DNA from 3 places in the Streptomyces sp. NPDC006687 genome. Region 3 is predicted to be linked to each of the others. Evidence: riboswitches for the same ligand, from Rfam matches in the RefSeq annotation. Region 3 holds a riboswitch; each other region holds the start of a gene.

The links. A riboswitch is a leader RNA that binds a small molecule or an ion and turns the genes downstream of it on or off. The one in region 3 is predicted to bind cyclic di-AMP.
Region 1: it holds a riboswitch for cyclic di-AMP, as region 3 does, so the genes downstream of both, ABZ716_RS07390 (M23 family metallopeptidase) here and ABZ716_RS22630 (LysM peptidoglycan-binding domain-containing M23 family metallopeptidase) in region 3, are expected to answer to the same signal.
Region 2: it holds a riboswitch for cyclic di-AMP, as region 3 does, so the genes downstream of both, ABZ716_RS16455 (transglycosylase family protein) here and ABZ716_RS22630 (LysM peptidoglycan-binding domain-containing M23 family metallopeptidase) in region 3, are expected to answer to the same signal.

What each region holds. Positions count from the first base shown of each region.
Region 1 covers NZ_JBEYJJ010000004.1:202,367-212,652, forward strand. The annotation lists gene ABZ716_RS07370 (DUF5998 family protein) at 1-294, opposite strand, end outside; gene ABZ716_RS07375 (GNAT family N-acetyltransferase) at 342-3,149, opposite strand; gene ABZ716_RS07380 (HPr family phosphocarrier protein) at 3,340-3,621, shown strand; gene ABZ716_RS07385 (GntR family transcriptional regulator) at 3,795-4,460, opposite strand; gene ABZ716_RS07390 (M23 family metallopeptidase) at 4,618-5,430, opposite strand; cyclic di-AMP (ydaO/yuaA leader) riboswitch at 5,444-5,599, opposite strand; gene ABZ716_RS07395 (pitrilysin family protein) at 5,816-7,183, opposite strand; gene ABZ716_RS07400 (pitrilysin family protein) at 7,204-8,559, opposite strand; gene ABZ716_RS07405 (DNA topoisomerase IV subunit A) at 8,823-10,286, shown strand, end outside.
Region 2 covers NZ_JBEYJJ010000011.1:126,295-136,580, forward strand. The annotation lists gene ABZ716_RS16430 (YfhO family protein) at 22-2,439, opposite strand; gene ABZ716_RS16435 (SurA N-terminal domain-containing protein) at 2,616-3,239, shown strand; gene ABZ716_RS16440 (nucleoside triphosphate pyrophosphohydrolase) at 3,268-4,326, shown strand; gene ABZ716_RS16445 (cytochrome P450) at 4,403-5,692, shown strand; gene ABZ716_RS16450 (transglycosylase family protein) at 5,811-6,896, shown strand; cyclic di-AMP (ydaO/yuaA leader) riboswitch at 7,171-7,340, shown strand; gene ABZ716_RS16455 (transglycosylase family protein) at 7,343-8,077, shown strand; gene eno (phosphopyruvate hydratase) at 8,350-9,636, shown strand; gene ABZ716_RS16465 (septum formation initiator family protein) at 9,726-10,214, shown strand.
Region 3 covers NZ_JBEYJJ010000021.1:62,893-73,178, reverse strand. The annotation lists partial or broken gene ABZ716_RS22635 (SGNH/GDSL hydrolase family protein) at 1-549, opposite strand, end outside; gene ABZ716_RS22630 (LysM peptidoglycan-binding domain-containing M23 family metallopeptidase) at 713-1,708, opposite strand; cyclic di-AMP (ydaO/yuaA leader) riboswitch at 1,713-1,865, opposite strand; gene ABZ716_RS22625 (tyrosine-protein phosphatase) at 2,183-3,001, shown strand; gene ABZ716_RS22620 (aspartate aminotransferase family protein) at 3,041-4,444, opposite strand; gene hpnH (adenosyl-hopene transferase HpnH) at 4,441-5,472, opposite strand; gene ABZ716_RS22610 (1-hydroxy-2-methyl-2-butenyl 4-diphosphate reductase) at 5,478-6,116, opposite strand; gene shc (squalene--hopene cyclase) at 6,116-8,236, opposite strand; gene ABZ716_RS22600 (polyprenyl synthetase family protein) at 8,351-9,508, opposite strand; gene hpnE (hydroxysqualene dehydroxylase HpnE) at 9,505-10,286, opposite strand, start outside.

The sequences.
Region 1 (10,286 bases), on a different contig from region 3:
CGAGCTGAGCTTGACCGACTCGGTGGAGGTGGTCGCGTACGGGGACGGGGACCCGGCGTCGGCGGCCTGCTCGTCGGTGTGGCTGACGATGAACCGGCTGTCGGTGAGGACCAGCACGGTCACGTGCCGGCGGACCTCGTTGGAGTCGAAGGTGGTCTCCTGGTGGACCACGTACGACGAGACCGGCTCGCCGCCCACCGCGGCCTCCACGGCCTCGGCCACGAGGGCCGGGTAGTAGCCGCTGCGCTCGATCGCCGCGCGCAGCCCCTGGGTCGTCGTACCGGATTTCGCCATGAGGTCCATCCTAAGGCCCGTACGGGGTCCGCCTACCTGCCCGTCGGTCAGTAGCTGGGCAGGGTCCGCGGCCCGAGGTCGGTGCGGGCGGGCGGGTGGGCGACGCGCACGGTGGCGCTGAGCACGGACAGGCCCTCCGTGGCGACGACGACCGGCTCCAGGGAGATCCCGGTCACCTCGGGATGGTCGTCCACCAGTCTCGACAGCCGCAGGAGCAGCTCCTCCAGGGCGGGGGTGTCGACGGGGTCGCTGCCGCGCCAGCCGAAGAGCAGGGGTGCGGCGCGCAGGGAGCGGATCAGGCCGGCGGCGTCGCGGTCGGTGACGGGGACCAGGCGGTGCGCGGTGTCGCCGAGCAGTTCGGAGGGGACCCCGGCGAGCCCGAAGGAGAGCACGGCGCCGGCGGCGGTGTCGACGACGGAGCGGACGACGGTGTCCACCCCGCGCGGGGCCATGGTCTGGACGACGGGCAGCAGTTCGGCGGGCTTGCCGAGGGCCTCGGTGAGCTCCTCGTACGAGCGCCTCAGCTCGGCCTCGGTGGTCAGATCGAGGCGTACGCCGCCCAGGTCGGCGCGGTGGCGCAGGTGGGGGGCGGTGGTCTTGAGGGCGACGGGGTAGCCCAGGATCCGGGCCGCGCGGACGGCGGCGTCGGCGCTGGGGGCGGGGAGGGTGGGCAGGACGCGGATGCCGTAGCGGGCGAGCAGCTCGCGGGCCTCGGGCTCGTCCAGGGTCAGCGCGGCTCCTTCGGGGACGCCGGCGAGGAGGGCGGTGAGCTGGGCGGCGGCGCCGCTCTCGTCGATGTCCTCGTACTCGGGGACGTGACCGGCGTCGGCGTTGGCCCGGCGCCACTGGGCGTGGCGGACGGCTTCGGCGAGGGCCTTCACGGCCCGCTCGGCCGCCGGGTAGGCGGGGATCCGACCCCCGGGGGCGGGGGTGCCCGAGGGTGCCGGGGCGCGGTCGCGGGGGGCGCCGGCGGGCGCGGGTGCCGGCGGCGGCTGGGTGGCGGCGGGGGCGGTGGCCCGGGCGGCGGAGAGGGCCTCCACCAGCTCGCCGAGCTCGACGTGGACGACGGCGACGGGCTTGCCGGGCACCTCGGCGACGGCCTGGCGCAGCGCCTCCGCGAGGTCGTCGGCCAGGGCCCGCTCGCCGACCCAGGGGATGGCGGTGACCACGACGGCGTCGCAGTCATCGGAGGCCAGGGCGGCGGTGAGGGCGGCGCGGAAGTCCTCGGGGGTGGCGGCGGTGGTGAGGTCCAGCGGGGGCGCCGGCCGCAGCCCCTCGGTCAGGCAGGCGTCGTACGTGAGCACCCCGAGGGACTCGGAGTTGCCGAGGATGGCCACGCGGGGTCCGGCCGGCAGCGGCTGCCCGGCCAGCAGGCGCCCGACGTCGACGAGCTCGGTGACGGTGTCGACCTGGATGACACCGGCCTGCCGCATCAGCTCGGAGACGGTGGCCTCGGGCAGCCGGGTCCCGGTGACGACGTGCCCGGCGGGGGTGTGGCGGCCGCCGAGGGCGACGACCAGGGGCTTGAGGGCGGCGGTGCGGCGGGCGAGGCGGGTGAACTTGCGGGGGTTGCCGAGGGTCTCCAGGTACATCAGGGCGACGTCGGTGGCCTCGTCCTCGTACCAGTACTGGAGGATGTCGTTGCCGGAGACGTCCGCCCGGTTGCCGGCGGACACGAAGGAGGACAGACCCTCGCCGCGCCGCAGCAGTCCGGACAGCAGGGCGATCCCGATGGCCCCCGACTGCGTGAACAGCCCGATCCGCCCCCGGGCGGTCGCGGGTGCGGGGGCGAGGGAGGCGTTCAGCTCGACGTCGGCCGCGGTGTTGATCACCCCGAAGGCGTTGGGCCCGATGAGCCGCATCCCGTACGAGCGCACCTGCCGCACCAGCTCGCGCTGCCGGGCCAGCCCCGCTGGGCCGCTCTCCCCGTACCCGGCCGACAGCACCACCAGCCCCTGCACCCCGTGCTCCCCGCAGGCGGCGACGGCGTCCGGCACCCGTCCGGCGGGGACGGCGATCACGGCGAGGTCCACGGGGGCCCCGATGTCCGCCACGGTGCGGTAGGCGCGCACCCCGTCCAGCAGGTCCCCCTCCATGCCGGGGGCGCGGGCCTCGTTGACGGCGTAGAGGTGTCCGTGGAAGCCCCCGTCGCGCAGGTTGCGCAGCGTGGCGGCACCCACGCCGGATCCGGAGCGGCTGACGCCGATCACCGCGACCGAGCCGGGGGCCAGGAGCCGCTGGACGGACCGGGCCTCGGCGCGCTGTTCGCGGGCGCGCTGGACGGCGAGGGACTCGGCGGTGGGTTCGAGGTCGAGGGTGAGGTGGACGGAACCGTCCTCGAAGCTGCGCTTCTGCTGGTAGCCGACGTCCGTGAACACCTTGATCATCTTGGTGTTGGCGGGCAGCACCTCGGCCGCGAAACGGCGGATGCCCCGCTCCCGGGCGACGGCTCCGATGTGTTCGAGGAGGGCGGAGGCGACCCCGCGGCCCTGGTGGGCGTCCTGGACGAGGAAGGCCACCTCGGCCTCGTCGGCGGGGGCGGAGGCGGGCCGTCCGTCGGGGCCGATGCGGTCGAAGCGGACGGTGCCGATGAACTCCCCGCCGATGGTGGCGGCGAGGCCGACGCGGTCGACGTAGTCGTGGTGCGTGAAGCGGTGCACGTCGCGGTCGGAGAGGCGGGGGTAGGGGGCGAAGAAGCGGTAGTACTTCGACTCGTCCGAGACCTGCTCGTAGAAGCTGACCAGCCGCCCGGCGTCCTCGGTCGTGATGGGCCGGATCCGGGCGGTTCCGCCGTCGCGCAGCACGACGTCCGCTTCCCAGTGGGCCGGGTACGAGGGGTCCGACGCGGTGGTCATGGGGTCAGCCTAAGCGCAGGATCCGGCCGGTGGCCGGACGCCTCCGACAGGCCGGGCGGCGCGGAGGCCGGGAATCCGGCACGCTGGGGCACATCGGTGCAAAGCTGAGGAGGGCCGAGGGGCGGCCCGAGCATTCCGGGTGGCGTGAGAGACTGGTCTAGACAACCGCGAGAACCTGAAGGGCATCACCATGGCAGAGCGCCGTGTCAACGTCGGCTGGGCCGAGGGCCTGCACGCTCGTCCCGCGTCGATCTTCGTCCGCGCGACGACCGCTTCCGGCGTCCCCGTGACCATCGCGAAGGCGGGCGGCGAGCCCGTCAACGCCGCGTCCATGCTGGCGGTCCTGGGCCTGGGCGCCCAGGGCGGCGAGGAGGTCGTCCTGGCGTCGGAGGCGGAGGGCGCCGACGTGGCGCTGGACCGCCTGGCGAAGCTGGTCGCGGAGGGCCTGGAAGAACTCCCCGAAACGGTCTGACCCCTTCACCGAAGCCGCGGCCCCATGACACGGGGGCCGCGGTTTCGTCGTTACGGCCGGCCGCGCGGCCCGCCGGAATCCGGCAGGAAATCCGCCTCGGCGGAATTGGCCGAAAAACGCGGCACCCCGGCCTGGGGGAATTATGGCGCGCCCCCTTTTATACGCGTCCCGCGTTAATTCCGGCCACTCCCGGTGTTTACGGCATGTTGCCATTCCCTCACCCGCGGCCGGAACACCGCCGCCGCCCGCTCCACATGCAGCGCGGCCACCGCCCTGGCCCGCTCCGCGTCCCCCCGCGCCACCGCGTCCACGAGCGCCCCGTGCTCCGCCCAGGAGTCCACCGGCCGGGCGGGCGAGCCCACCTCGTACAGCCACGCGATCTTGCGCCGGGTCTGCGTCAGCAGGGCGATCAGCCCCGGGCTGCCGGACGCCTGGGCCAGGGTCTCGTGGAACCAGCCCCCCAGCGCCCGCAGGTCCTCCCCCTGGCCCCGCCTGGCCCGCTCCTGGCCCAGCCGCACCAGCCCCCGCAGCACCTTCAGGTGCGCCTCGGTCCGCCGCCGGGCCGCCCGCGAGGCGGCGAGGGGCTCCAGCAGCACGCGCAGCTCCAGCAGATCGGCCGCCTCCTGCTCGCTCGGCTCGGCCACACACGCCCCCGCGTGCCGCCGCGTGGTGACGAACCCCTCGGACTCCAGCGTGCGCAGCGCCTCCCGCACCGGCACCCGCGAGACCCCGTACCGGCGCGCGAGCACCTCCTCGGTCAGCCGGCCGCCCGGCCCGAAGAAACCGGAGACGATATCGTCGCGAATGGCTGTGCACACCGCGTGCGCCGGAATACGCAAGGCCGGACCTCCGCTGGGTTTCGTTCCGAATCGGGCACACCGCCCCTGCGACTCTATGACAATGCGCGGGGATTTCCGAGAACGGCCGTAAACAAAGGCGGAGAAACGGAGAAGGCCCCGGCTCGGGGAGCCGGGGCCTTCTCGCGCAAAAGTGGGGTCAGATGCCGACACCGTGCTGGCGCAGGTAGGCCAGCGGGTTGATGTCCGTGCCGTACGTGGCACCGGTGCGGGCCTCGAAGTGCAGGTGCGGGCCACTGGAGTTGCCGGTGGAGCCCGACAGGCCGATCTGCTGGCCCGCGGTGACGGTCTCGCCGACGGAGACGTTCAGCGACATCAGGTGCCCGTACTGGGTGTAGCTGCCGTCGTTGTGGCGGATCACGATGTTGTTGCCGTAGGCGCCGCCCCAGCCGGCCTCGACGACGGTGCCCGCGCCGACGGCGTGGACCGAGGTGCCCTCGTCGGCGTGGAAGTCGATGCCCGTGTGGCTGCCGGAGGACCACATGCCGCCGCCCGCGCCGTACTGGGTGCTGACGTACGAGTTGTCGACCGGGGCCACGAAGGTGTTGAGGCGCTTGCGGGCCTCTTCCTGGGCGGCCTTCTCGGCGGCCTCGCGCTCGGCCTTCTCCTTGACCTCGGCGATGCGCTTCGCCTCCTGGGCGCGCGTCTTCGCGTCGGCCTCGGCCTGCGCCTGGGCGGCGACGGCCTCGGCGGCGCTCTGCTGGGTCGCGGCCTGGACCTCGATGTCGTCCTGGAGGCCGTCGGCGACGACGACGGCGTTCAGGGCGCCGGTGTCCTCGAAGGAGGGGCCGCCGTGGGTGTCGGCGGCGAAGGCGGGGGCCGCGAGGGTGGCCGCCACGCCCGTGGTGGCGAGGGCCGCGATGCCGGCGTACCCGGCGGTCTTGCGGCTCAGACGGCTCGAACCACGGTGCTTACCGGAACCGGAGCCGGCTGCACGACTGCCAAACGCCATGGAGGGGGTGATCCTTTCCTTCCTTCTCGCCTACCGGGTTAGCTGACGGGTTCGGAGCAGGAAGGTCTCCTACGGCCCCCCTCTGGCGAGGCGGTCCGATTCACCCCAGGGACTGTGGGTCCCCGGCTCCCCAGGCTCGCGCCTGACGGGGACTCGGCGATCGCTGCCCGGTGCCGCGGGTGCGGCTGGCACAACTGACGGACAGCACGCATGACGCTAGGCGGATCATCAGTCAATCGCCAAACAGACGAGCTAATTTGTTGCGTACGCCACACCGCATACCTGAAACCACACCACCAAACGGACAAAGAGGGACCCGGTGGACGCTCCACCGGGCCCCTCCGAAAACGCTCCGGCCGTTGGTCAGTTGACGGCCATCGGCCGGTCAGTTGCCGACGACGGTGACCTCACCGATGCCGAGGGCCCGCACCGGCTCCTCGATCTGCGCCGCGTCGCCCACGAGGACCGTGACCAGCCGGTCCACCGGGAAGGCGCTCACGACCGCCGAAGTGGCCTCCGCCGTACCGGTTTCGGCCAGCCGCGCGTACAGCCGCGCCTGGTAGTCGTCCGGCAGCTCCTGCTCCACCTGGTCGGCCAGCGTCCCGGCGACCGAGGCGGCCGTCTCGAACTTCAGCGGGGCGACCCCCACCAGGTTCTGCACCGCCACATCGCGCTCGGCGTCCGTCAGGCCCTCGGCGGCGAGGGTGCGCAGCACCTGCCACAGGTCCTCCAGCGCCGGACCGGTGTTCGGGGTGTCCACCGAGCCGCTGATGGCGAGCATCGAGGCGCCCTTGCCGTCCGCCGTGGAGCGCAGCACCTGGCCGAAGGCGCGCACGCCGTAGGTGTAGCCCTTCTCCTCGCGCAGGACCTTGTCCAGACGGGAGGTCAGGGTGCCGCCCAGGCAGTAGGTGCCGAGGACCTGCGGGGCCCAGACGATGTCGTGCCGGTCGGGCCCGATCCGGCCGATCAGCAGCTGCGTCTGGACCGCGCCGGGCCGGTCAACGATGATCACGCGGCCCGTGTCGTCGGCCGTGACGGGCGGCACCGGCCGGGGGGCCGCGGTGTCGCCCGTCCAGGCGCCCAGGGTGTCGGCGAGGACGGCGTCCAGGTCGATGCCGGTCAGGTCGCCGACGACCACCGCCGTGGTGGTGGAGGGGCGTACGTGGGCCTCGTAGAAGGCGCGTACGGCGGCGGCGTCGATCCGGGCGACCGTCTCCTCGGTGCCCTGGCGGGGGCGGGACATGCGCAGCGAGGCCGGGAAGAGCTCCTTGGAGAGCTCCTTGGCGGCGCGGCGCTGGGGGTTGGCCTGCTCGTGCGGGATCTCGTCGAGCCGGTTGCGCACCAGGCGGCCGACCTCGCCCTCGTCGAAGGCGGGGGCGCGCAGCGCCTCGGCGAGCAGCCCGAGCGCCTTGGCCAGGCGGGAGGCGGGAACCTCCAGGGAGACGCGCAGGCCGGGGTGGTCGGCGTGGGCGTCGAGGGTGGCGCCGCAGCGCTCCAGCTCGGCGGCGAACTCCTCGGCGGAGTGCTTGTCGGTGCCCTCCGACAGGGCGCGGGCCATGATGGTGGCCACGCCGTCGAGTCCCTCGGGTTCGGCGTCCAGCGGCGCCTTGAGGTTGACCTCGACCGCGACGACCTGCTGGCCGGGGCGGTGGCAGCGCAGCAGGGTCAGGCCGTTGCCGAGGGTGGAGCGCTCGGGGGCGGGGAAGGCCCACGGCGTGGCCTCACCGGCCTGCGGACGCGGGTGGAAGGTCATCGTGACGGCTGCGGTGTCGCTCACTGCTCCGCCCCCTCGCTCTCGTGGCTCTCGTCGCTCTCGTCGGTGTCCGCGGCGCCGGGCAGCGGCTCGTAGACCAGCACCGCGCGGTTGTCCGGGCGCAGCCGGGCCGCGGCCACGGCCTGCACCTCCTCGGCGGTGACGTCCAGGACGCGCTGGACGGCCGTCAGGGCCAGCTGCGGGTCACCGAACAGCACCGCGAAGCGGCACAGTTCGTCGGCGCGGCCGGCGACGGTGCCCAGCCGGTCCAGCCACTCGCGCTCCAGCTGCGCCTGCGCGCGCTCCATCTCGTCGGCCGTGGGGCCCTCGGCGGCGAACCGGGCGAGCTCCTCGTCGACGGCCGCCTCGATGGCGGGCACCTCGACGCCGCTGGAGGTCTTGACGTCCAGCCAGCCCAGGGAGGGCGCGCCGGCCAGGCGCAGCAGGCCGAAGCCGGCCGCGACGGCGCTCTGGTCGCGGCGGACCAGGCGGTTGTGCAGGCGGGAGGACTCGCCGCCGCCGAGGATCGTCAGCGCCACGTCGGCGGCATCGCACTCACGGGTGCCGTCGTGCGGGAGCCGGTAGGCCGCCATCAGCGCGCGGGCCGGGACCTCCTCGACGATCTCCTCGCGGAGCTGGGCGCCCATGATCTCGGGCAGGCTGCCGTCACGGGGCGGCTGCTTGCCGTCGTGCGCCGGGATGCTGCCGAAGTACTTCTCGATCCAGGCGAGGGTGCGCTCGGGGTCGATGTCGCCCACGACCGACAGGACGGCGTTGTTGGGCGCGTAGTAGGTGCGGAAGAAGTTCCGCGCGTCCTCCAGGGAGGCGGCGTCCAGGTCGGCCATGGAGCCGATCGGGGTGTGGTGGTACGGGTGGCCCTCGGGGTAGGCCAGGGCGGTCAGCCGTTCGAAGGCCGTGCCGTACGGGACGTTGTCGTAGCGCTGGCGGCGCTCGTTCTTGACGACGTCGCGCTGGTTCTCCATGGACTCCTCGTCCAGGGCGGCCAGCAGCGAGCCCATGCGGTCCGCCTCCAGCCACAGGGCGAGCTCCAGCTGGTGGGCCGGCATCGTCTCGAAGTAGTTGGTGCGCTCGAAGCTGGTGGTGCCGTTCAGCGAACCGCCGGCGCCCTGGACGAGCTCGAAGTGCCCGTTGCCCGGTACGCTCGCCGAGCCCTGGAACATCAGGTGCTCGAAGAGGTGAGCCAGACCGGTCCGCCCCTTGACTTCGTGGCGTGAGCCGACGTCGTACCAGAGGCAGACGGCGGCGACCGGGGTGAGGTGGTCTTCGGAGAGCACCACGCGCAGGCCGTTGGCCAGCCGGTGCTCCGTCGCTGTCAGGCCGCCGGAGCCGGCCTGAGCTGTGGCCGTGTGACCCATGGGCATGTGGTCCCTTCGATCGCGATGCAGAGATTTCTTATCGACCTGCCACTGTATGCAAGCGCGCAGGTGCGCGGAGAAGTTCCCGTCCCCGGCCCCGTCCGGCCGGGGACCCGGCTACCGCCGGGAGGGGCCCCCATCCAGGGGGTCGCCCAGGGTCGGGGTCGGCGTTGTCGGTGGCTGGGGCCACAATGGTCCGCGTCGACCCCGTCGCACACCCCGCACGTACACCCCCCGATATCTTGGTTAGGAGCGCCGCAGCGATGGCCCGCCGCAGCACGAAGACCCCGCCGCCGGAGGATTTCGAGGAGCGGATCCTCGACATCGACGTCGTCGACGAAATGCAGGGCTCCTTCCTCGAGTACGCGTACTCGGTGATCTACTCCCGGGCCCTGCCGGACGCCCGGGACGGCATGAAGCCGGTGCACCGGCGCATCGTCTACCAGATGAGCGAGATGGGCCTGCGCCCCGACCGCGGCTACGTGAAGTGCGCCCGTGTCGTCGGCGAGGTCATGGGCAAGCTCCACCCGCACGGCGACCAGTCGATCTACGACGCCCTGGTGCGCATGGCCCAGCCCTTCTCCATGCGGCTGCCGCTGGTCGACGGGCACGGCAACTTCGGTTCCCTCGGCAACGACGACCCGCCGGCCGCCATGCGGTACACCGAGTGCCGGATGGCCGACGCGACGTCGCTGATGACGGAGTCGATCGACGAGGACACCGTCGACTTCACCGCCAACTACGACGGCCAGGAGCGCGAGCCCGTCACCCTGCCCGCCGCCTATCCGAACCTGCTGGTCAACGGCTCCTCCGGGATCGCGGTCGGCATGGCGACGAACATGGCCCCGCACAACCTGGGCGAGGTCATCGCGGCCGCCCGCCATCTGATCCGGTACCCGGACGCGGACCTGGAAGCGCTGATGCGCTTCGTGCCCGGCCCCGACCTGCCCACCGGCGGCCGGATCGTGGGCCTGTCCGGGATCAAGGACGCCTACGAGACCGGCCGCGGCACCTTCAAGATCCGCGCCACGGTGTCCGTCGAGGACGTGACGCCCCGCCGCAAGGGCCTGGTCGTCACCGAACTGCCCTTCGCGGTCGGCCCCGAGAAGGTCATCGCGAAGATCAAGGACCTGGTCGGCTCCAAGAAGCTCCAGGGCATCGCCGACGTCAAGGACCTCACCGACCGCGCGCACGGCCTGCGCCTGGTCATCGAGATCAAGAACGGCTTCCACCCCGAGGCCGTACTGGAGCAGCTGTACAAGCTGACGCCGATGGAGGAGTCCTTCGGCATCAACAACGTGGCGCTGGTCGACGGCCAGCCGCTGACGATGGGCCTCAAGGAGCTGCTGGAGGTCTACCTCGACCACCGGTTCGAGGTCGTGCGCCGGCGCAGCGAGTTCCGCCGCGGCAAGCGCCGCGACCGGCTGCACCTGGTCGAGGGCCTGCTGGTGGCCCTGCTCGACATCGACGAGGTCATCCGCCTCATCCGCGACAGCGACAACTCCGCGCAGGCCAAGGAGCGCCTGATGGAGCGCTTCTCGCTGAGCGAGATCCAGACCCAGTACATCCTGGACACCCCGCTGCGCCGGCTCACCCGCTTCGACCGGATCGAGCTGGAGTCGGAGCGCGACCGGCTGACCGCGGAGATCGAGGAACTGACCCGGATCCTCGATTCGGACGCGGAGCTGCGCAAGCTGGTCTCCTCGGAACTGGCGTCGGTCGCCAAG
Region 2 (10,286 bases), on a different contig from region 3:
ACCGGCCCGGCCCGGGCCCCCTCAGCCGCGCCGGACGCGCGCCAGCAGCTCCGGGCGGCGCCTGAGCACCGCCAGGGCGGCCACCGTCAGCGCCGACAGCACCGCCAGGCCCGTGCCCGCCGCCAGCCCCGGCGGGGTGAACCCGCAGTGCAGGGTGGTGGTGCGCCCGTCCAGCGGCACGGCCAGCAGCCCCAGCCGGGCCCCGGCCGGCCGGCCGTCGCAGCTCCAGCCCGCGACGGCCGGTACCGCGACGACCGCGGTGCCGGTGCTGCCCGCCGGCAGGGTCGCCGTGAAGTCCGCGTCGCCGGCCCGGACCGAGGTGGCGGCCGGGCCGCGCAGGGCGGCCACCGCCGCGGTGAGCTTCGAGCGGTCCAGGCAGGACAGCGCCCACCGGGCGGGGGCCGGGCGGTCGAAGACCAGCTTCGAGGCGCTGCCGTGCGAGCGGCCCAGCGGCTGGAGCGCCGCCCGGTTCTTCGGCGGGCTGCCGTTCAGCCGGAAGGGGCGGCCGTCCGCGAGGCGGGCCGTCGCGTTGTACTCGGGCGCCCACAGGAAGGCGTCGGTCCCCGTCCGGCAGACCCCGGGCACGAGGGGGTCCTCGTACACCTTCGCGCCCAGCAGCAGCTCCTGGTTGGCGAACGGGGACTCGCCGAACTCCGGCGCCGGGCCCGCGGGCCGCACGGTGACCAGCGGCAGCGCCTCACCGCGGGCGATCTTCCCGTCCGGCTTCAGCCGCGCGCCGACCGAGAACAGCGCGTCCGTCACCGGATTGTCCAGGCTCTGCACGCTGCGCCCCCGCGAGGTCCAGCCCGCGCCCAGCGCCACCATCGTGCGGGTGAACACGTCCGGGGTGTGGCTGCTGTAGTAGGAGCCGCCCTCCCCGCCCAGCAGCAGCGGGTCGTTGCCCGACAGCGCGGGCCGGCCCGCGTCCGTGCGGTACGCCGGCCAGCCGTCGGCCCGGGTCAGGGCCCGCTCGCGGGAGGTGCTGGCGTGGGTCCAGGAGGGGTAGTCGTCCAGCCCCGCCAGCTTGCCCTTGTGCCCGTACGCCGTGGTCGCGGCGGCCTGCGCCACCAGGGCCGCCGCCAGTACGGCCGCCGCCGGCAGCAGCAGCCGCCGGTGGCGCAGCGCCCACCAGGCGCCCGCCGCCAGGGCCAGCCCGCCGCTGAACAGGGCGTAACCCCAGCCGGTGACCAGCGCGCTGCCCGCCCCCGCGCACGCCGCGGCCGCCGCCAGCAGCCCGGCCCCGCCCGCCAGCGCCCGCACCCCGTACGGCCCGGCGGCCAGCCCCGACCAGGCGGCGATGACCGCGATCCCGGCCAGCACGAAGGTCTGCCGGTACGGGCTGCCGTTCGGGGTGGCGAAGACGTGCCAGGCCAGATGGGTCGGCGCCCACTGCAAGGACAGCAGCACCGCCGCCACCAGCCCCGCCCACCACAGCCGGGTGCGCAGCGGCAGTGCCCGGTGGAAGGGCAGCGCCGTCACCAGCAGCAGGGTGCCCGTACCGATGAACACGGCGGGGGAGTTGAAGGAGTACGTGGCCGGCAGCAGCCGGGCGAACAGGTCCGGCCAGGGCGCCGGGGAGAACTCCTTGGACCAGCCCGGATACGCCTGCCGGGAGCTCAGGAACAGCGGCAGCAGCAGCGGCGCCGTCAGGGCCATGCCGAGCACGGTCGTCACCGCCGCCCGTCCGACCACCCGAAGCCGTACGCGCGCCCCCTCCCGGGTGAGCACCACCCGCACCACGAGCACCAGCGCCGCGCCCAGCGTGGCCATATAGGCGGTGTAGAAGTTCGCCGTCCAGCAGACGGCCACCACCCCCACCCCCAGCAGCGGCCGCCGCCCGCGCAGCGCCCACTCGCCGGTCAGGCACAGCAGCGGGAAGGCGATCAGCCCGTCCAGCCACATCGGGTTGTACGCGGCCTCGATCACCGACCAGCCGCACAGCGCGTACGAGGCCCCCAGCAGCCCCGCCGCCCACCACGGACCCGGCCGCTGGGACCGCAGCAGCCAGGCCATCGCGGCGGCGGCGGCCGCCATCTTCAGGACGGTGACGGCGTACACGGCGAGGTCGATGTCATGCCGCGGGAAGAGAGCGACCAACGGGGCGAAGGGGCTCGACAGGTACGTGCCGTAGTCCGCCAGGAAGCCGGTCCCGTACCCGGACTGCCAGTTGAACAGCAGTCCGCCCCGCGCCCGCCCGTGCAGCAGGTCCCACAGGTGCGCGTGGAAGGGCACGAACTGGTTGCCGAGGTCGTTGACGCTGCGGTGGCGGGGCCCGTACGGGAAGACCCGGGCGACGGCGTCCCCGGAGCACACGGCCACCGTCGTGACCAGGGCGGCGAACGCCGAGCCGAGCAGCCCCGGGCGGCGTCCGGAGCCGCGTGCGGGGGCCTGGGCGGGGCGCTGCGGGGTGTGGTGCGGGGCGAGTTGAGATGTCGACATGGTGGAACGACCTTCGCAGGAACGCGGAACTCCGCGATGGCCGGGGGGTGAACTCGTACCCCGACACCCTGGGAATCGTTGGTCGAACCGGTGGCTCGGGCCACCGTGACTGCATACCATCGATCACCGCACGGCCTTGTGCACCGACGCACAATCACCCGGCCCTGGAGGCTCCTTTGCACCGTCGCACAGCGCTCTCCGTATCCGCCGCCCTGCTCGCGGCGGCCCCCCTGCTGGCCGCCTGCTCGGGCGGGACCCGTCCCGGTACCGCGGCCGTCGTCGGCGGCGAGCGCATCACCACCTCCGCGCTCCAGGCCCAGGTCAACGACGTCCGCACCGCGCAGAACCGTTCCGAGCAGGGGGCGCGGCTGATCGGGGCGACCGCCGGGCTGGAGCGGCTCAAGCTCAACAAGATGATCCAGAGCGCGGTCCTGGAGCGGGCGGCCGACGACGCCGGGCTGAGCGTGAGCCCCAAGGAGATCGAGGACGTCCGCAAGGCGCAGCTCCAGCAGGTCGGCGGCGAGAAGGCGCTCGCCGCGGCGGCGCTGGAGCAGGCGCAGCTGGCCCCGGACCAGATCGACGCCGACACCCGCTTCAAGCTGCTGCGCGACAAGCTCTTCGCGCACTACGGCAGCCAGGACAAGGCGCTGGTGAAGCTCGGGGAGGCCGCGAAGGCCCTGCACATCGAGGTCAACCCGCGCTACGGCCGCTGGGACGAGAAGCAGATCCTGCTCGGCGACCAGCAGACGCCGTGGATCACCCAGCGGACGATGCCCGAGGCGGCCCCCGCCGGAGCCTGACGCCCGGGGGCGGGGGTAGGTTCGGAGGGTGACCGACCACACCGCCGAACCCGTCCCCGCCGCTGGATCTCCTCGTGCCGTTCCCGACGCCGTTCCGGCCGCCGTTCCCGGAGCCGTTCCCGACGCCGGGCGGATCGTCCTGCTGACCGCCAGCCACCGGGTCGCCCCCGGACTGCTGTCCTGGCCGGCCTGGCAGGTCCTGCACGCCGCGGACCGGGTGCTGTGCGCGGACCCGGGTCACCCGCAGCTCCCTTACCTGCGCGAAGCCGGGGTGGAGGTGGCGCGGGAGGCCCCCGACGCCGCCGCTCTCGTCGATGCCTGCGCCGGGGGCCGCACCATCGTGGTGATCCCGTCCGGCGAGGGCGACCAGCGGCTGACCGACGGTCTGGCCCGGCTGGCCGGCTCGGGCCGGGTGGCCATGCCGGACCTGGAGCTGCTGCCGGGTTCGTACGATCTGCCGGGGGCGCGGCTGCTGGACCTCGTACAGGTGATGGACCGGGTGCGCCGCGAGTGCCCGTGGACCTCCCGGCAGACGCACGAGGGGCTGGTGAAGTACGCCATCGAGGAGGCGTACGAGCTGGTCGAGGCGATCGAGGACGGCGACCGGGAAGCGCTGCGCGAGGAGCTGGGGGACGTGCTGCTCCAGGTGGTCTTCCACGCGCGCATCGCCGAGGAGGGCGGTGAGGGGGAGGACGCGGAGCCCTTCTCCGTCGACGACGTCGCCGGCGACCTGGTCGACAAGCTGGTCCGCCGCCACCCCCATGTCTTCGGGGACGCGACGGCCGAGTCCCCCGAGGACGTCAGCGCGCACTGGCAGGCCACCAAGGCGGTCGAGAAGCAGCGGGAGTCGGTCACCGACGGGATCCCGCTGGGCCAGCCCGGACTGGCGCTCGCGGCGAAGCTGGCCGGCCGGGCCCGCGCGGCCGGGCTCCCGGTGGACATCCCGCGCGGCGAGGGCATCGGCTACGAACTGCTGGCGCTCGCGGCGCGGGCCGAGGCGTCGGGCACCGACCCCGAGACGGCCCTGCGCGCGGCGGCCCGCGCCTACCGCGACGCCATCCGGGCGGCGGAACACCTCGACCCGTAGCCCCGGCCCGTCCCGGACCCTGCCCGGCCGTCACCGCGTGCGGGGTGAGCGGCGGGGGCCGGGATACCGTCGGCGGGTGCATGAGCAGACCCCCGACACCGCCCCCGCCCTCTTCGGCTGGGAGTTCGCCACCGATCCCTACCCCGCCTACGCCTGGCTGCGCGAGCACGCCCCGGTGCACCGGGCCACGCTGCCCAGCGGGGTCGAGGCGTGGCTGGTGACCCGGTACGCCGACGCCCGTCAGGCCCTCGCCGACCAGCGGCTGAGCAAGAACCCGGCGCACCACGCGGAGCCGGCGCACGCCAAGGGCAAGACCGGGATCCCGGGGGAGCGCAAGGCGGAGCTGATGACCCACCTGCTCAACATCGACCCCCCGGACCACACCCGGCTGCGCCGGCTGGTGTCGAAGGCGTTCACCCCCCGCCGTGTCGCGGAGTTCACCCCGCGGGTGCAGGAGCTGACCGACCACCTCATCGACAAGATCGTCGAGAAGGCCGGGACCGCGGAGAAGGGGGAGGCGGACCTCATCCACGAGTTCGCCTTCCCGCTCCCCATCTACGCCATCTGCGAGATGCTCGGCGTCCCGCGCGAGGACCAGGACGACTTCCGCGACTGGGCCGGGATGATGATCCGCCACGGCGGCGGTCCGCGCGGCGGGGTCGCCCGTTCCGTGAAGCGGATGCGCACCTATCTCGGGGAACTCATCCACCGTAAGCGGGACGATCTGGGCAATGACCTCATCTCTGACCTGATCCGGGCGAGCGACCACGGCGACCACCTGACGGAGGCCGAGGCCACCGCCATGGCCTTCATCCTCCTGTTCGCCGGCTTCGAGACGACGGTCAACCTCATCGGCAACGGCGTCCACTCCCTCTTCATGAACCCCGGCCAGCGCGTCCGCCTCCAGGACTCCCTCGCCGCGGGCGAGACCGCGCTGCTGGAGACCGGGATCGAGGAGCTGCTGCGCTACGACGGCCCGGTGGAGCTGGCCACCTGGCGGTTCGCCACCCGGCCGCTGACCCTCGGCGGGCAGGAGATCGCCGTCGGCGACCCCGTCCTCGTCGTCCTCGCGGCGGCCGACCGCGACCCGGCCCGCTTCACCGACCCGGACACCCTCGACCTCTCCCGGAGTGACAATCAGCACCTCGGATACGGGCACGGAATCCACTACTGCCTCGGCGCCCCGCTGGCCCGCCTGGAGGGCCAGACGGCGCTCGCGACTTTGCTGAAGCGTCTGCCGGATCTGGAACTTGCCGTTCCCCCCGCGGACCTGCGCTGGCGCGGCGGACTCATCATGCGGGGCCTGCGCACCCTCCCCGTCCGCTTCACAGTCCCGAACGTCCGGGACGGGCGCGAAGCCCGGTGAGGCGCCCGGCGGGGCCGCGGAACTGACCGGAATTCAGTCTTCGGCCGAACTTGTGACATCCGTTCGAAGGCGGCTAGGTTCTGCCGTTACCCCGCCGTTATACGAAAGGTGCAGCCTCATGCTTCCCGGGAACGGCCGCCACAGACGCCCCCGTCAGGTCCCCGCCCTCGTCGTCACAGCAGGAGTGACGGGCTCGGCCCTGGCCCTGCCGCTGCTCGCCGCCACCGGCGCGAACGCGGCCGACACAGCGACGTGGGACAAGGTCGCCGACTGCGAGAGCGGCGGCACCTGGAGCGCCAACTTCGGCAGCGGGGCCTACGGCGGGCTGCAGTTCACCCTGGAGCAGTGGAAGAACGCGGGCGGGCTGGAGTACGCCGAGCGCCCCGACCTCGCGAGCCGCTCGCAGCAGATAGCGGTCGCCGAGCGGGTGCTGGCGTCCCAGGGCCCCGAGGCGTGGCCGCTGTGCTCCGCCTCGGCGGGGCTGTCGAAGAACGGGCCGAAGGCCGACGTGGACACGGGCACCTCCAAGACCCCCGGGCCCGTCGGCTCCACCCCGACGCGTCCGGACTTCTCGGTGCCGGCCACCGGCGGGGACGGGCCCTCCACCGACTTCGGCGCGCCCACCCCGGCGCCCGGTACGCCGGCCCCCGGCGTGCTGCCGGACTACCCGCTCGGCGCCGTCAGCGGACTGCCCGTCATGCCCGAGCCGGACTACACCGTGCCGTCCACCCCGACCACCGGCCCCACCCCGACGCCCGCCACGCCGACGCCCACCAGCCCGGCGAACCCGGGCAACCAGGGCAACACCAACAACCCGGGCAACACGGGCAATTCCAGCAACCCGGCCGACCCGACGGCCCCCGCCACCACCCCTGCCACCCCGGGCGGGGCGACGCCCACGGTCCCCGCCACCCCGGGCGCCACCCCCTCCGCCTCCCCCACTCCGGCCGCCGGGGCCTCGGACGGTGGCGGCAAGCACCGCGGCCCCGCCGCCCTGGAGGTGCCGGCCGCCCCTGGCACGGCGTCAGCCGCCGCCCAGGACCCCACGTACACGGTGAAGCCGGGCGACAGCCTGACGGCCATCGCGGACGCCAACGGGCTCAAGGGCGGCTGGACCGCCCTCTACCAGGCCAACGAGCACGTCATCGGCACGGACGCGGACCTCATCAAGCCCGGCCAGAACCTGGATCTAACCAAGGAATAGGGGTAGTTCGGGCACCGATTATGGGCTGAATGTCCGTTATCGGAAAGTGAGACATGCATCTCTTCAGGACAACTGGCGTGTCTCGTTCCGGAACTTCCGCAAACCCCGTTCCGACCTGCGCAAACGTGCTCTTGAGGAACGCAAGTAGGCCGGTTTCTCCCCAAAATCACACGTTGAACATCGGGGAGAGACCTGTCTACCTTCTGAGTCGCCCGCCACCGCGGGCTCCTTCGACCGCATCGCCGAATCCTGCCGGCGGCCGGAGGGAACAGTCGTCGCGCAAGCGCCGTTGGCAGGAGCGGGGGAACCAAGGTAGGCGCCGGGAAAGGCCGTTGAGAGACGGCCCGCTGTACCGGCTTGGGGTGAAGACGCGCAACTGCGCGGCCGGGCAACTCATCCGCCCGAACCCGACAGCTCACCTCGAAGGCGTCGGTGAGGAGAACTCCATGCTGCTTTCCGGCAAGGGCAAGCACCGCCGCGGCTCCAAGGCCGTCCGTATCGTCACGCTCGCCGGTGTCGCCGGTGTGGCCGTCGCCGCCCCGCTGATGGCGGCCGGCTCCGCCAGCGCCGCGACCGTCTCGGAGTGGGACAAGGTCGCCTCGTGCGAGTCCGGCGGCAACTGGTCCATCAACACCGGCAACGGTTACTACGGCGGCCTCCAGTTCTCCGCCTCCACGTGGGCCGCGTACGGCGGCAAGGCGTACGCCGCGCAGGCCAACCAGGCCACCAAGTCCCAGCAGATAGCCATCGCCGAGAAGGTCCTCAAGGGCCAGGGCAAGGGCGCCTGGCCGTCCTGCGGCGTCGGCCTGTCCAACTCGGCCTACAACGGCGGCGGCTCGACCACCACCCCGGCCAAGCCGAAGCCGGAGACCAAGCCGGCCCCGGCCAAGCCCGCCCCGGCGAAGCCCTCCGCCCCGAAGGCCGACACCGAGACCAAGAGCACCGGCTCCGGCTCCGGCTGGACCCCGTCCAAGCCCGCCCCGGCCAAGCCGTCCGCCCCGAAGACCCAGACCCCGGCGACCGGCAACGGCTCGTACACGGTCCGGGAGGGCGACACCCTCGGCACCATCGCCGAGGCCAACGGCGTCAAGGGCGGCTGGGAGAAGCTGTTCGACCTGAACAAGGACACCGTCCAGGACGCCGACCTGATCTTCCCGGGCCAGAAGCTGAAGCTCAGCTGAATCCCCGCGTAACACCTGGCACCACCCGCACCACCAGGTACGGCTGAGGCATCGTCGCCCGGCGCGCATCCCGCGCGCCGGGCTTCGCCATGTCCGCGGCCAGGGCCCCCGTGCCAGGGGGCTATGTCCTGGAAGGCGGGTATTCGGACCCTTTTTCGTCCCAGGACCCGGGCGGTCGGCGGGCCCACCGCCCGGAGCCGGTTAGGCTCTAGTCGGCGAGGCCGTCCCAGGCCCCACGCCACCGCACACCCAGCGTCACATCCCAGAAGGAGATGCTCGTGCCGTCCATCGACGTCGTCGTAGCCCGGGAAATCCTGGACTCCCGAGGCAACCCCACGGTCGAGGTCGAGGTGGGCCTCGACGACGGCAGCACCGGCCGTGCTGCCGTTCCGTCCGGCGCCTCCACCGGTGCCTTCGAGGCCATCGAGCTCCGTGACGGTGACCCCAACCGTTACATGGGCAAGGGTGTCGAGAAGGCCGTCCTCGCGGTCATCGAGCAGATCGGCCCGGAGCTCGTCGGCTACGACGCCACCGAGCAGCGCCTGATCGACCAGGCCATGTTCGACCTCGACGCCACCGACAACAAGGGCTCCCTCGGCGCCAACGCCATCCTCGGCGTCTCCCTCGCCGTCGCCCACGCCGCGTCCGAGGCGTCGGACCTGCCGCTCTTCCGCTACCTCGGCGGCCCGAACGCGCACCTGCTGCCCGTCCCGATGATGAACATCCTCAACGGTGGGTCGCACGCCGACTCCAACGTGGACATCCAGGAGTTCATGATCGCCCCGATCGGCGCGGAGTCCTTCTCCGAAGCGCTGCGCTGGGGTGCGGAGGTCTACCACACCCTCAAGAAGGTCCTCCACACCAAGGGCCTGTCCACCGGCCTGGGCGACGAGGGCGGCTTCGCCCCGAACCTGGAGTCCAACCGCGCCGCGCTCGACCTCATCATCGAGGCCATCAAGCAGGCCGGCTACACCCCCGGCAAGGACATCGCGCTCGCGCTCGACGTCGCCGCGTCCGAGTTCTACAAGGACGGCAAGTACGAGTTCGAGGGCCAGTCCCGCTCGGCCGCCGAGATGACCGACTACTACGCCGAGCTCGTCGAGGCGTACCCGCTCGTCTCCATCGAGGACCCGCTCTTCGAGGACGACTGGGCCGGCTGGAAGACCATCACCGACCGCCTGGGCGCCAAGGTCCAGATCGTCGGCGACGACCTCTTCGTCACCAACCCCGAGCGCCTGGCCCGCGGTATCGAGGAGGGCTCCGCGAACGCCCTGCTCGTCAAGGTGAACCAGATCGGTTCGCTGACCGAGACCCTCGACGCCGTCGAGATGGCCCAGCGCAACGGCTTCAAGTGCATGATGTCCCACCGCTCCGGCGAGACCGAGGACGTCACCATCGCCGACCTCGCCGTCGCGGTGAACTGCGGACAGATCAAGACCGGCGCCCCGGCCCGCTCCGACCGCGTCGCCAAGTACAACCAGCTGCTGCGCATCGAGGAGATCCTCGACGACGCCGCCGTGTACGCCGGCCGCAGCGCCTTCCCGCGCTTCAAGGGCTGAGTCCTCGCCTGCCTCCCTACGTCCCCGCACTCGGTCCCGTACCGTGTGCGGGGACGTATTGCGTAGCGCGCACCAGGGGAGGCGGATCAATGGCCAGGAACCGGGATCGGTTCTCCACCTTCTCCACGGCGACCAGGCTCCGGCAGCTCGGCGAGCGGACCGCGGCCCACGTCTACCGCTCGCAGTCCCGCCGGGTCGTGCGCCGCAGCAGGCTCACCGGCCGGGCGGCGCTGCTGGTGCTCGTCCTCTGTACGCTGGTCGTCGCCCTCGCGTACCCGATGCGCCAGTACGTCTCCCAGCGCTCGGAGATCGCGGACCAGCAGCGGGCCGCCGCCACCGCGCGCAAGCGCCTGGAGCAGCTCCGCGACGAGAAGGCACGCTGGCAGGACCCCGCCTACGCGGAGCAGCAGGCGCGCAAGCACCTGCACTTCCTGCGGCCGGGGGAGGTCGGCTACATCATGACCGACCCCGGGGCCGCGGCCGCGGAGCACCGCCGCGGCGGCCAGGGCGGATCCGACCGCCCCTGGTACTCCAACGTCTGGGACGGGGTCGACAAGGCCGACCGCCCCGGCGACTGACCACCCATCACGACCGTCCCGTACGGGCGGCCGCCACGACCGCCCGTACCACCGAACGAAGAGACTCCCTCC
Region 3 (10,286 bases):
GAGGTGGAGGCGGTCGGCGTCCCAGGCGCGGCGGTCCTGGACGGACTTCAGCGACCAGAGGTCGAGCACGGGGCAGCCGTAGCGGTCGGCGATGGACCGGACGTGGGCGCTGTACGTCGCGACCTTGCCCCGCAGGTGCTTGAGGACGGGCACGCCCCGGGTGTCGAAGCCGGTGGTGATCATGACGAGGCCGACGGCGCCGGTGAGGTCGGCCACGGCCGCCTCGAAGCGCTCCGCCACGTCGTCGGGGTCGGTGCCGGGCCGGATGATGTCGTTGCCGCCGGCGCAGAAGGAGACGAGGTCGGGGGCCAGTTCCTTGGCCCGCGGAACCTGTTCCTCCACGATCTGGTCGAGCACCTTGCCCCGTACCGCCAGGTTCGCGTACCGGAAGTCGTGCTCGTCGCGCTGATCCGCCAGGAGTACGGCGAGCCGGTCCGCCCAGCCGAGATAGGAATCCCCGGGTCCCGGGTCTCCCACGCCTTCGGTGAAGCTGTCCCCGATCGCCGCGTACGAGCCGATGGTCTTGAGTGTCGTCTTCGTCGCTGCCACGGGAGCCCATCCTTCACCCCCGCCGCCCACCTACGCCAACGTAATGAGGGCTTGACGGACCGTGATCTATACCACGCGGGAGATAAGGAATAAGTACACGCGGGGCCGGGACCCTCTCGGGTTCCGGCCCCGCGTGTTCCGGAGCTCGCCGCCGGAGCGGCCGTCAGATGCTGACGCCCTTGGAACGGAGGTAGGCCAGCGGGTCGATGTCGGAGCCGTAGGACGGCCCGGTGCGGATCTCGAAGTGCAGGTGCGGGCCGGTCACGTTGCCGGTGGCGCCGGAGAGTCCGATGGTCTGGCCGGCGGTGACGGTCTGGCCGGCCGAGACGGACAGCTGGGACAGGTGGCCGTACTGGGAGTACTTGCCGTCGGCGTGCCGGATGACGACCTCGTTGCCGTAGGCACCGCCCCAGCCAGCGGAAACCACGGTGCCGGCGCCGACGGCCCGGACGGTGGTGCCGGTGCTCGCGATGAAGTCGACGCCGGTGTGGTAGCCGGAGGACCACATGGCGCCCGGCGTGCGGTAGCCGGTGGAGATGCCGCCGCTGACGGGGGCGACGAACCCGGAGGCGCTCGCGGGCGCGGACCCGGCGGCGGGCGCGGACTGCTGCGTCGTACGGGAGCGGACGGCGGGTCCCTTCGGCGCCGTACGGGCCGGGGAGCCGGCGGAGTCCGGCGCCTCGGCGGTGTCCTCGCCGGGAGCGGCGGGGGCCGGCTCCTCCTCGGCCGGCGGAGTCCCGGTGGAGGTCTCCTCGGCGGGCGCCTCAGCCGCCTTCGGGGCGGGGGCCGCACCCTGGCCGCCGAGGGTCAGGCGCAGGCCGGGGTGGATGAGGGAGGGGTCGTCGCCGACGGCGTCGCGGTTGTCCGCGTACAGCTGCTGCCAGCCGCCGGACAGGCCGCGCTCGGCGGCGATCGTCGAGAGGCAGTCGCCGGTCACGACCGTGTAGACGGACGGGGCGGCGGCCGGGACGGCGGCGGGGACGGCCGTCCGGACCGCCGCGGGCGCCTGAGCGGGGGCGGCGGCCTGAGCCGGGGCGGCCTGGGCGCCGGCGGCGCCCATCAGCGGCAGCGCGAGGGCCGCACCGCCGGTCCCGGCGACGGCGAGGCCGCGGGATATGGAACGGGACTTCGGACGGCGGTGCTTACCCTTTCCGGGCATGGCGAATTCCTCTCCGGCGCCTGCGAGGTGAGCTGTCGGGTTCGGACTGGAGATGTCCGGCCGCACGGGTACGGCTTCACCCCGAGCCGCACCGGAATTGATCCGGTACGGCGGTCTTCCTGGTTCCCCCGCTCCTGCCGCGCGTCGTTGGTCGGGTGCGGTTCCGGGCGGCGGCAGGATTCGGCGGTCCGCCCGGAGTGTTCGCGAAGGTAATCCAGCGGGGGCCCGGGCAACAAGCCGTGAATTCCCTGACGCAATAGCAGGTATGAGGGATCAGCTGAATTCCGGTCACCCTGCGTCCCTTCCGGAGCGGCAACGGCCGTCCCGGCATGGGAATTCGGATTTCGCGATCAGGCACGCTCGGTCACCGTATGATCTGGCTCACGCCCACCCGGCCCAACCTCGCGTTCAGCCATGGCAAGTTGGTTCCAACCCGACCAATTCGGACACGCGGCACACCGCGGAGGAGTACACGTGACCCAGCAGATACCGCAGGACCTTCCGACGGACCCCGAACCCCTGCCCCGGATGACCGGAGTGCGCAATTTCCGCGATGTGGGCGGTTTGCCCACCACCGACGGACGGAGGGTCAGGACGGGACGACTATTCCGAAGCGGACATCTGGCACATGCCACCGAAAAAGATGCGGAATTCCTCTCCTCCCTCGGCCTGCACACCGTCTTCGACTTCCGCAACAGCTCCGACCTGCTGGTGGAGGGCCCCGACGTCGCACTGCCGGGCGTGCGCAACGTGAACATCCCGCTCTCGGACCCGGCCGACGGCGGGGAGTTCTGGCGGATCGTCCGCGAGGGCGGCCTCGACCAGCTCCGCGGGCTGCTCGGTGAGGGCAGGGCGGCCGCCCGGATGGCCGCCTCCTACCGCGAGATGGTCCGCACCCGCACCGCCGAGCACAGCCGGGTGGTGCACGCCCTCGCCGAGGACAGCGTGCCGGCGCTGCTGCACTGCGCGGCGGGCAAGGACCGCGCCGGACTGTCGGTCGCGGTCACCCTGCTCGCGCTCGGGGTGGAGCGCGAGGCGATCACCGCGGACTACCTGGAGTCGAACGCCCCGCACAACCGCTACCGGCTGCGCCGCGCCGACGACGTGCCGCAGGCCCGCTCCCCCGAGGTGAGCGAGCTGGTGGCGCCGCTGTTCGACGCCCGCGCCGAGTACCTGCTCGCCGCCTACGGGACCATCGACACGCACTGGGGCGGGGTGGACCGCTACCTCACCGAGGGCCTGGGGCTCACCCCGGCGACACGGGAGCGGCTGCGCGAGCGGCTGCTGGACTAGGTCGGGTGCCGGGCCCCGGCGGACCGGGGCCCGGGACCGTCAGCGGTTGGCGACGGCCTGTTTCACCAGGGTCCGGCCGAAGTCCCACATCAGCGAGCCCCCGCCGTGCGCCTCGTCCATGACCGCGCGGAAGGCGCCGACGAACCGGTCCACGTCCGCCTCGTCCACGATCAGCGGCGGGATGAGCTTGATGACCTCCAGGTGGTCCCCGGAGACCTGCGTGAGGATCCGGTGCCGGTTGAGCAGCGGCACCACCACCATCTGCGCGAACAGCCCCTTGCGGGCCGCCTGGAGCATCGTCCAGCGGCCGCGCAGGGCCAGCGAGGACGGGCGGCCGAACTCGATGCCGATCATCAGCCCGCGGCCGCGCACCTCGTGGAGCATCTCGTACTCGTCCACCAGCGCGGCCAGCCGCCCGCGCAGCAGGTCGCCCATGGCGCGGGCGTTGGCGACGACGTTCTCGTCCTCCATCACGTGCAGCACCGCCAGTCCGGCCGCCATCGCCTGGGCGTTGGAGCCGAAGCTCGCGGAGTGCACCAGCACCCGGTCCATGGACGAGTACACCTTCTGGAAGATCCAGTCCTTGCCCAGGGTCGCGCCGACGGGCACGTACCCGCCGGAGAGGGCCTTGGCCACGCACACCAGGTCCGGCTCCACGCCCGGTTCGTTCTGGTACGCGTAGAAGTCCCCGGTCCTGCCGAGGCCGGTCTGCACCTCGTCGGCGATCAGGAGCGCCTTGTGCCGGTGCAGGAGCTCCTGGGCGGCGCGCAGGAACCCGGGGGGTGCGGCGTGCACCCCCTTGCCCTGGACCGGCTCGACCACGAAGGCGGCCACATCGCCCCGGCGCAGCTCGCGCTCCAGGGCCTGGAGGTCGCCCAGCGCGATCCTGGTGTCGGGCAGCAGCGGGGCGAAGCCGTCACGGAAGCCGCTTTCGCCGTTGACGGACAGGGAGCCGGTGGTGAGCCCGTGGAAGGCGTGGTCGCAGTAGAGGATCCTGGGCCGGCCGGTGGCGTAGCGGGCGAACTTCAGGGCGGTCTCGACCGCCTCGGTGCCGCTGTTGCCGAAGAAGACGCGGTCCAGGTGGGGGCTGTGGGTGAGCAGCTTCTCGGCCAGCAGCCCGGGCAGCGGCTGGCAGTCGAAGCGGGTCAGGTCGGCGAGCTGGGCTTCGAGGACCTCGTGCAGGGCCCGGCGGACCACGGGGTGGTGGCGGCCCAGGCCCATCACCCCGAAGCCGGCGAGCATGTCGAGGTAGTCGTTGCCCTCCTCGTCCCAGAAGTGGGCTCCCTCGGCGCGTACGTAGACCTTGTCGAAGCCGATGGTGCGCAGCATGCGGGGCAGCTGGTGGTTGAGGTGGCGGGCGTGCAGCTCGTAGCGCTCCCCGCCGCGCTCGGCGAGCAGCGCGGCGAGGTCGAACCCCTTGCCCCCTGGCCGGGGCGTCGTCATGCCGACGCGTCCCTGTTCCCGCCGACCGTCTCGCGGGCCGCGCGCAGGGACTCCTTGAGGGAGCCCATGGTGGCGAGGACGGCCGTGGGCTCGTAGCCGCAGTGCGCCATGCAGTTGGCGCAGCGCGGGTCCTTGCCGCGGCCGTACTTGCTCCAGTCCGTGTCCTCCACCAGCTCCCGGTAGGTGGGCACGTACCCGTCGCTCATCAGGTAGCAGGGGCGCTGCCAGCCGAAGAGGGAGTAATTGGGAATGGCCCAGGCCGTGCAGGGGAAATCGGCCTTTCCTTCCAGGAAGTCCAGGAAGAGCGGGGAGTGGTTGAGCCGCCAGCGGCGCCGGTTGCCGCCCGCGAAAGCCTTCTTGAACAGTTCCCGGGTCTGTTCCACACCCAGGAAGTGTTCCTGGTCAGGAGCCTTTTCGTAGGCATAGGCGGGCGAGATCATCATCTCGTCGACCTTCAGCTCGTCATTGAGGTAGTTCAGCACCTCGATGACGGTCTGCGGGGTGTCGGTGTTGAAGAAGGTGGAGTTGGTGGTCACCCGGAATCCGCGCCGCTTGGCCTCCTTGATCGCGGCGACGGCCTCGTCGAAGACGCCCTCCTTCGCCACGGACTCGTCGTGGCGTTCGCGCAGTCCGTCGATGTGCACGGCGAAGGCGAAGTACGGGGAGGGGGTGAACTTCTCGATCTTCTTGCGGAGCAGCACGGCGTTGGTGCAGAGGAAGACGTACTTGCGCCGGGCCACGAGCTGCCGGACGATCTCGTCGATCTGGGGGTGCATCAGGGGCTCGCCGCCCGCGATGGACACCATGGGCGCGCCGGACTCCAGGACGGCGCCGACCGCCTGGGCGACGGGCATGCGCTGCTTGAGCACCCCGGCCGGGTGCTGGATCTTCCCGCACCCCTCGCAGGCCAGGTTGCAGGCGTAGAGCGGTTCCAGCTCGACGATCAGCGGGAACTTCTCGCGCTTGCGGAGCTTCTGTTCGAGAAGATAGGTCCCGACCCTGATGGACTGTCGCAACGGCATGGCCATCTGGTTCACCTCCTGGGAAGCAGCAACGAACGGTGCCAGTCATGGAAAGCGGGTAGTACGGCACGCAGGACACGGAAGGCAGATATTCCACCGCGGACCGTGCCGATACGGACGAGCTCGTGCTCCGGAGCGTCCACGACCACCCGGACGGCCGCAACCGGGCGGCCCGCCCCGGAGGCGGTCCACAAGGTGGCCGCGGACTCCATGTCGACCGCGAGGGCGCCGGAGGCGCGCAGCTGGGCGCGCTCCTGCCCGCGCACGACGTGGTCGGAGCCGGTCAGTACGCCGGTGTGCACGGTCCGCCCGGGGACGGCGCGGGCCAGTGCCTCGGCGAGCAGGGCGGTACCGGTGCAGGCGACCGGCCCGCGGGGGTCGCGGGTCTCCTCGGCGAGGACGAGGTCCCCGGGGTTCATTCCGGGGACGAGGCCGGCGCAGAAGCCGGTGGCGAGGACGGCGGCCCCCTCCATCCCGGGCCGTCCCAGGGCCCGGGCCACGGCCCGGTCGGCGGCGCGCGGCCCCATGCCGGTCCGCAGCACCGTGCCCCCTGCGGCGGAGCGGCCACCGCCGCGCAGGGCCGCCCGCTCGATGCGCAGGGCGCAGGCGATCAGCAGCGGCGGGGCGGTAGGGGCCGCCCCGGCGGGCATCAGACCTCCTCGGCCGGGACCGGTGCGGCGGCCGTGGCCCCGCCGGTGCGCCGGGCGGCGGCGTCCGGGGCGAAGGGCTCCCCGTACAGGTAGCGGCCGAGGGCCGTCAGCGGGAACACCTGCCGGTAGAGGTGGTAGTTGATGGAGAAGTCCCAGGGGAATCCGGTGCCGGTGAAGTACGGCTCGTCCCAGGTGCCGTCGGCCCGCTGGGTCCGCACCAGGTACTCCACCCCCCGCCGGACCGCCTGGCCCTCCCGCTCCCCCGCCGCGAGCAGGGCCAGCAGCGCCCACGCGGTCTGCGAGGCGGTGGAGGCCCCCTTCCCGGCCCAGGAGCGGTCCCGGTAGGAGCGCTGGTCCTCGCCCCAGCCGCCGTCCTCGTTCTGTACGGACTCCAGCCAGCCGACGGCCCGCCGGACGGCGGGGTGGCCGGGGGCGATCCCGGCGGCGGTGAGGGCGGGGACCACCGAGCCCGTCCCGTACACGTAGTTGGTGCCCCAGCGGCCGAACCAGCTGCCCTCCGGCTCCTGTTCGGCCAGCAGCCAGGCGATGCCGCGCCGGGCGCGCGGGTCACCGGCCTTGCCCTCGGCGGCGAGCATCTCCACCACGTGGGCGGTGACGTCGGCCGAGGGCGGGTCGATGACCTCCCCGAAGTCGCAGAAGGGCAGCCGGTTGGGGAGGGGGCTGGTGTTGTCGGCGTCGAAGGCGGCCCAGGCGCCGTCCCTGGACTGCATCCCGAGGGTCCAGGAGGTGCCGCGGGCGATGGCCGCCTCCACCTTCGCCGGTTCGGGGTGGCGGATGCGGCGCAGGGCGAGGACGACCTCGGCGGTGTCGTCGACGTCGGGGTAGGTGTCGTTGTGGAACTCGAAGGCCCAGCCTCCGGGGGCGAGTCCGGGCCGGCGCACCGCCCAGTCCCCGCTGCGCCGGATCTCCTCGCCGAGCATCCAGTCGGCGGCCTTCACCAGCGCCGGGTGGTCGGGCCGGACGCCCGCGTCGGCCAGGGCGATGGCGGCGAGGCAGGTGTCCCACACCGGGGACTGGCAGGCTTCGACCATCCGGGCGCCGTCCTCGCGCCATACGGTGAAGCGGTCGAGGGACTCCAGGCCGGCCCGCATCACCGGGTGCCCGAGGTCGTAGCCGAGCAGGTGCAGGGCGATGACGGAGTACACGGCGGGCGGCTGGATCCCGCCCCAGCAGCCGTCGTTCTCCTGGCGTTCGACGATCCAGCGGGCGGCGGCCGCCATGGCCGCCTTGCGCAGCCGGCGCGGGGCGAAGCGCCGGTAGAGGTGCAGGGCCTTGTCCATCCGCTGGAAGGCCCCGTCCCAGCTGTTCAGCGGGGCCTGTGGCCGGGCGGGGTACGGGTCGCGGGCGTCGGCGTGGAGCTCGTCGAGGGCGAAGGGGGCCGGGCGGACGGGCCGCAGCGCGGAGACGACGGTCAGCGGGACGATCGTCTGGCGGGCCCAGCAGCCGAAGTCGTAGATGTTCAGCGGCATCCAGGACGGCAGGAAGACCAGTTCGGGCGGGAGTTCGGGCAGGTGCTCCCAGCTCCACCAGCCGAAGAGGGCCAGCCAGATCCGGGTGAAGACCCGGGCGGAGGCGATCCCGCCCTGTGAGCGGATCCAGGCCGAGGCGCGGGCCATGTGCGGGGCGTCGGGGCGGTCCCCGGCCAGGCGCAGCGCGACGTACGCCTCGATGGTGGCGGAGAGTTCGGGCGGGCCTCCGTGGAAGGTGGCCCAGGTGCCGTCGGGCCGCTGCTCCCCCCGGATGAAGAGGGCGGCGGCCCGGGTGGTGGCCTCGTCGCGGATGCCGAGGAACTGGCGCAGCAGCAGGTCCTCGGCGTCCATGGTGACGTTGGTCTGGAGGTCGCCCTTCCACCAGCCTTCCGCGTCCTGCCGCTCCAGCAGGTCGCGGACGGCCCGGCCGGTGGCCTCCCGGGCCGCCTCCAGCAGTCCTGCGCCCCCGCCGGACGGCCCTGCGCCGGACGGGCCCGCGGGCACGGCGGACGGGCCCGCGGGCACGGCGGACGGCCCTGCGGGCACGGCGGAGATCACCACCGTGCCGTCGTCGTGTCGCGGATCGGCGCCGCCGGTGATCGCACCGCCGCCGTCGGTCGTCGCTGTCATGGCTTCCCCTTCGTACAGTGCGTCGGCTGTGCCCGGGTCTGCCGTCGGCCGGGGACGCTCTAGGAGAGCTCCCCGGCCGGCGACTCGCGATTCATATCCACTTTCCGGCGGAGATCACCTCTTGCGCACGACGACGAAGTCGGCGAGGGCGACGAGCTGCTCCCGCACCCGCTGGGGCATGTCCACGTCGTCGAGGGCCCGCACCGCGATGGCGTGCTGGCGGCGCGCCTCGTCGGCGGTCCACTGGCGGCCGCCGGCGGCCTCGATGAGGGCGGCGCGGTGGGCGAACTCCTCCTCGGAGAAGTTCTCGAAGTCGTTGCTCTTGGCATCGGCCGCGAGGAGCCTGGCGAGCTCCTCACAGGCGGGACCACCTGCGGCGAGGGCCGCGACGACGGGCAGGGACTTCTTGCGCTGGCGCAGGTCGCTCCAGGTCTGCTTGCCGGTGGCCCCGGGGTCGCCCCAGATGCCGAGCAGGTCGTCGACGGCCTGGAAGGCGAGGCCGAGGTGGTAGCCGTACTCCTCCAGCTTGTCGGCGGTGCGGTCGTCCGCGCCGCCGAGCACGGCGCCGATGGAGACCGCGCACGCGAGCAGGGCTCCGGTCTTGTTCCCTTCCATCTCCAGGCATTCTCGAACGCTGACGCGCTCGCGGTGCTCGTAGGAGATGTCCTGCGCCTGGCCGTCGATGAGCTTGCGGCTGGCGGTGGTCAGCCGGCGGGTGGCGCGGCCGGCCTCGACGGTGCCGAGTTCCAGCAGCACCTCGTTGGCGAGGGCGAAGAGGGCGTCGCCGACGAGGATGGCGAGCGCCGGGCCGTGGACCTTCCAGACGGTGTCGCGGTGGCGGCGCTGCTCGTCGCCGTCCATCAGGTCGTCGTGCAGCAGCGAGAAGTTGTGGACGAGTTCCACGGCGACGGCGCCGGGGATGCCGACCTCGGCGGCGGCGCCCGCCGCCTCGGCGGAGAGCAGGGCGAGGGCGGGACGGACGGCCTTGCCGCCGTCACCGTCGGCCGGGTTGCCCTCGGCGTCGATCCAGCCGAAGTGGTAGGCGGCGACGGTGTCCATGGGCGCCGCGAGCCGGTCCACCGCCGCGCGGAGCACGGGGGTCGACAGCGTGCGGCCGCGTTCGAGGAGGGCGAGGGTGTCGGCCTTCTCCGCTCCCCCGCCGGCCGTGCCCGCGCCGGCATCCGTGTTCTCGACAGCCGGGTTCCCCGGGTTCAATGGCTCTCCTCTGGTTCCTGTACCTGTGGTGCTGGTGGTGCTCGTGGTGGTCGTCATACCGCCTCCTGCAGAGGATGTTCGCGGGGGCGGCCGAGAGCGGCGAGCGCCGCGTGTGCCGCGCCGAGGCCGCTGCGGACGGCGCCCTCCATGGTCGCGGGCCAACCGGTGGCGGTCCACGCACCGGCGAGAAAGAGCCCCGGCGTGTCGGTCCGGGGACCCGGGCGCAGCCGGCCGACGCCGGGGCTGGGGGCGAAGGTGGCGGTGCGCTCCCGGGTGACGAAGAAGTCCCGTACCTTCGCGCCCCGGGCGGCGGGCAGCAGCCGCTCCAGTTCGGGCAGGTACTTGGCGCGCAGGACGGAGACGGGCTCGTCGATGTCGTCCTGGGCGGCGGACTGGGACAGCGCCAGGTACTGGCCGCCGTCGGTGAGTCCGGAGGAGTCGGTGCGGTCGAAGACCCACTGGACGGGGGTGCCGAGGGCGGCGAAGAAGGGCTGCCGGAGCACCTTGCGGTCGTAGACGACGTGGACGTTGAGGATGGGGGCGGTGCCGATGTCGAGGAGCTTGTCGGGGTCGGCGAGGGCGCCGGGGGGCAGCAGGCCGTGGGCCTCGCGCTGCGGGACGGCGAGGACGACGGTCGCGGCGTCGAGGGACTCGCCGTCGGTGTCGACCCGCCAGCTCCCGTCGTCGCCGCGGGTGACGGCGGTGACGCGGGTACGCAGTCGCGTGCGGACGCCGGCGGAGTCGAGGGCCTCGCGGGCGAGGGTGTCGTGGAGTTCGCCCAGCGGGACGCGGGCCCAGCCGATGTCGGCGGCGCCGTTCTCGGAGAGCAGGCCGG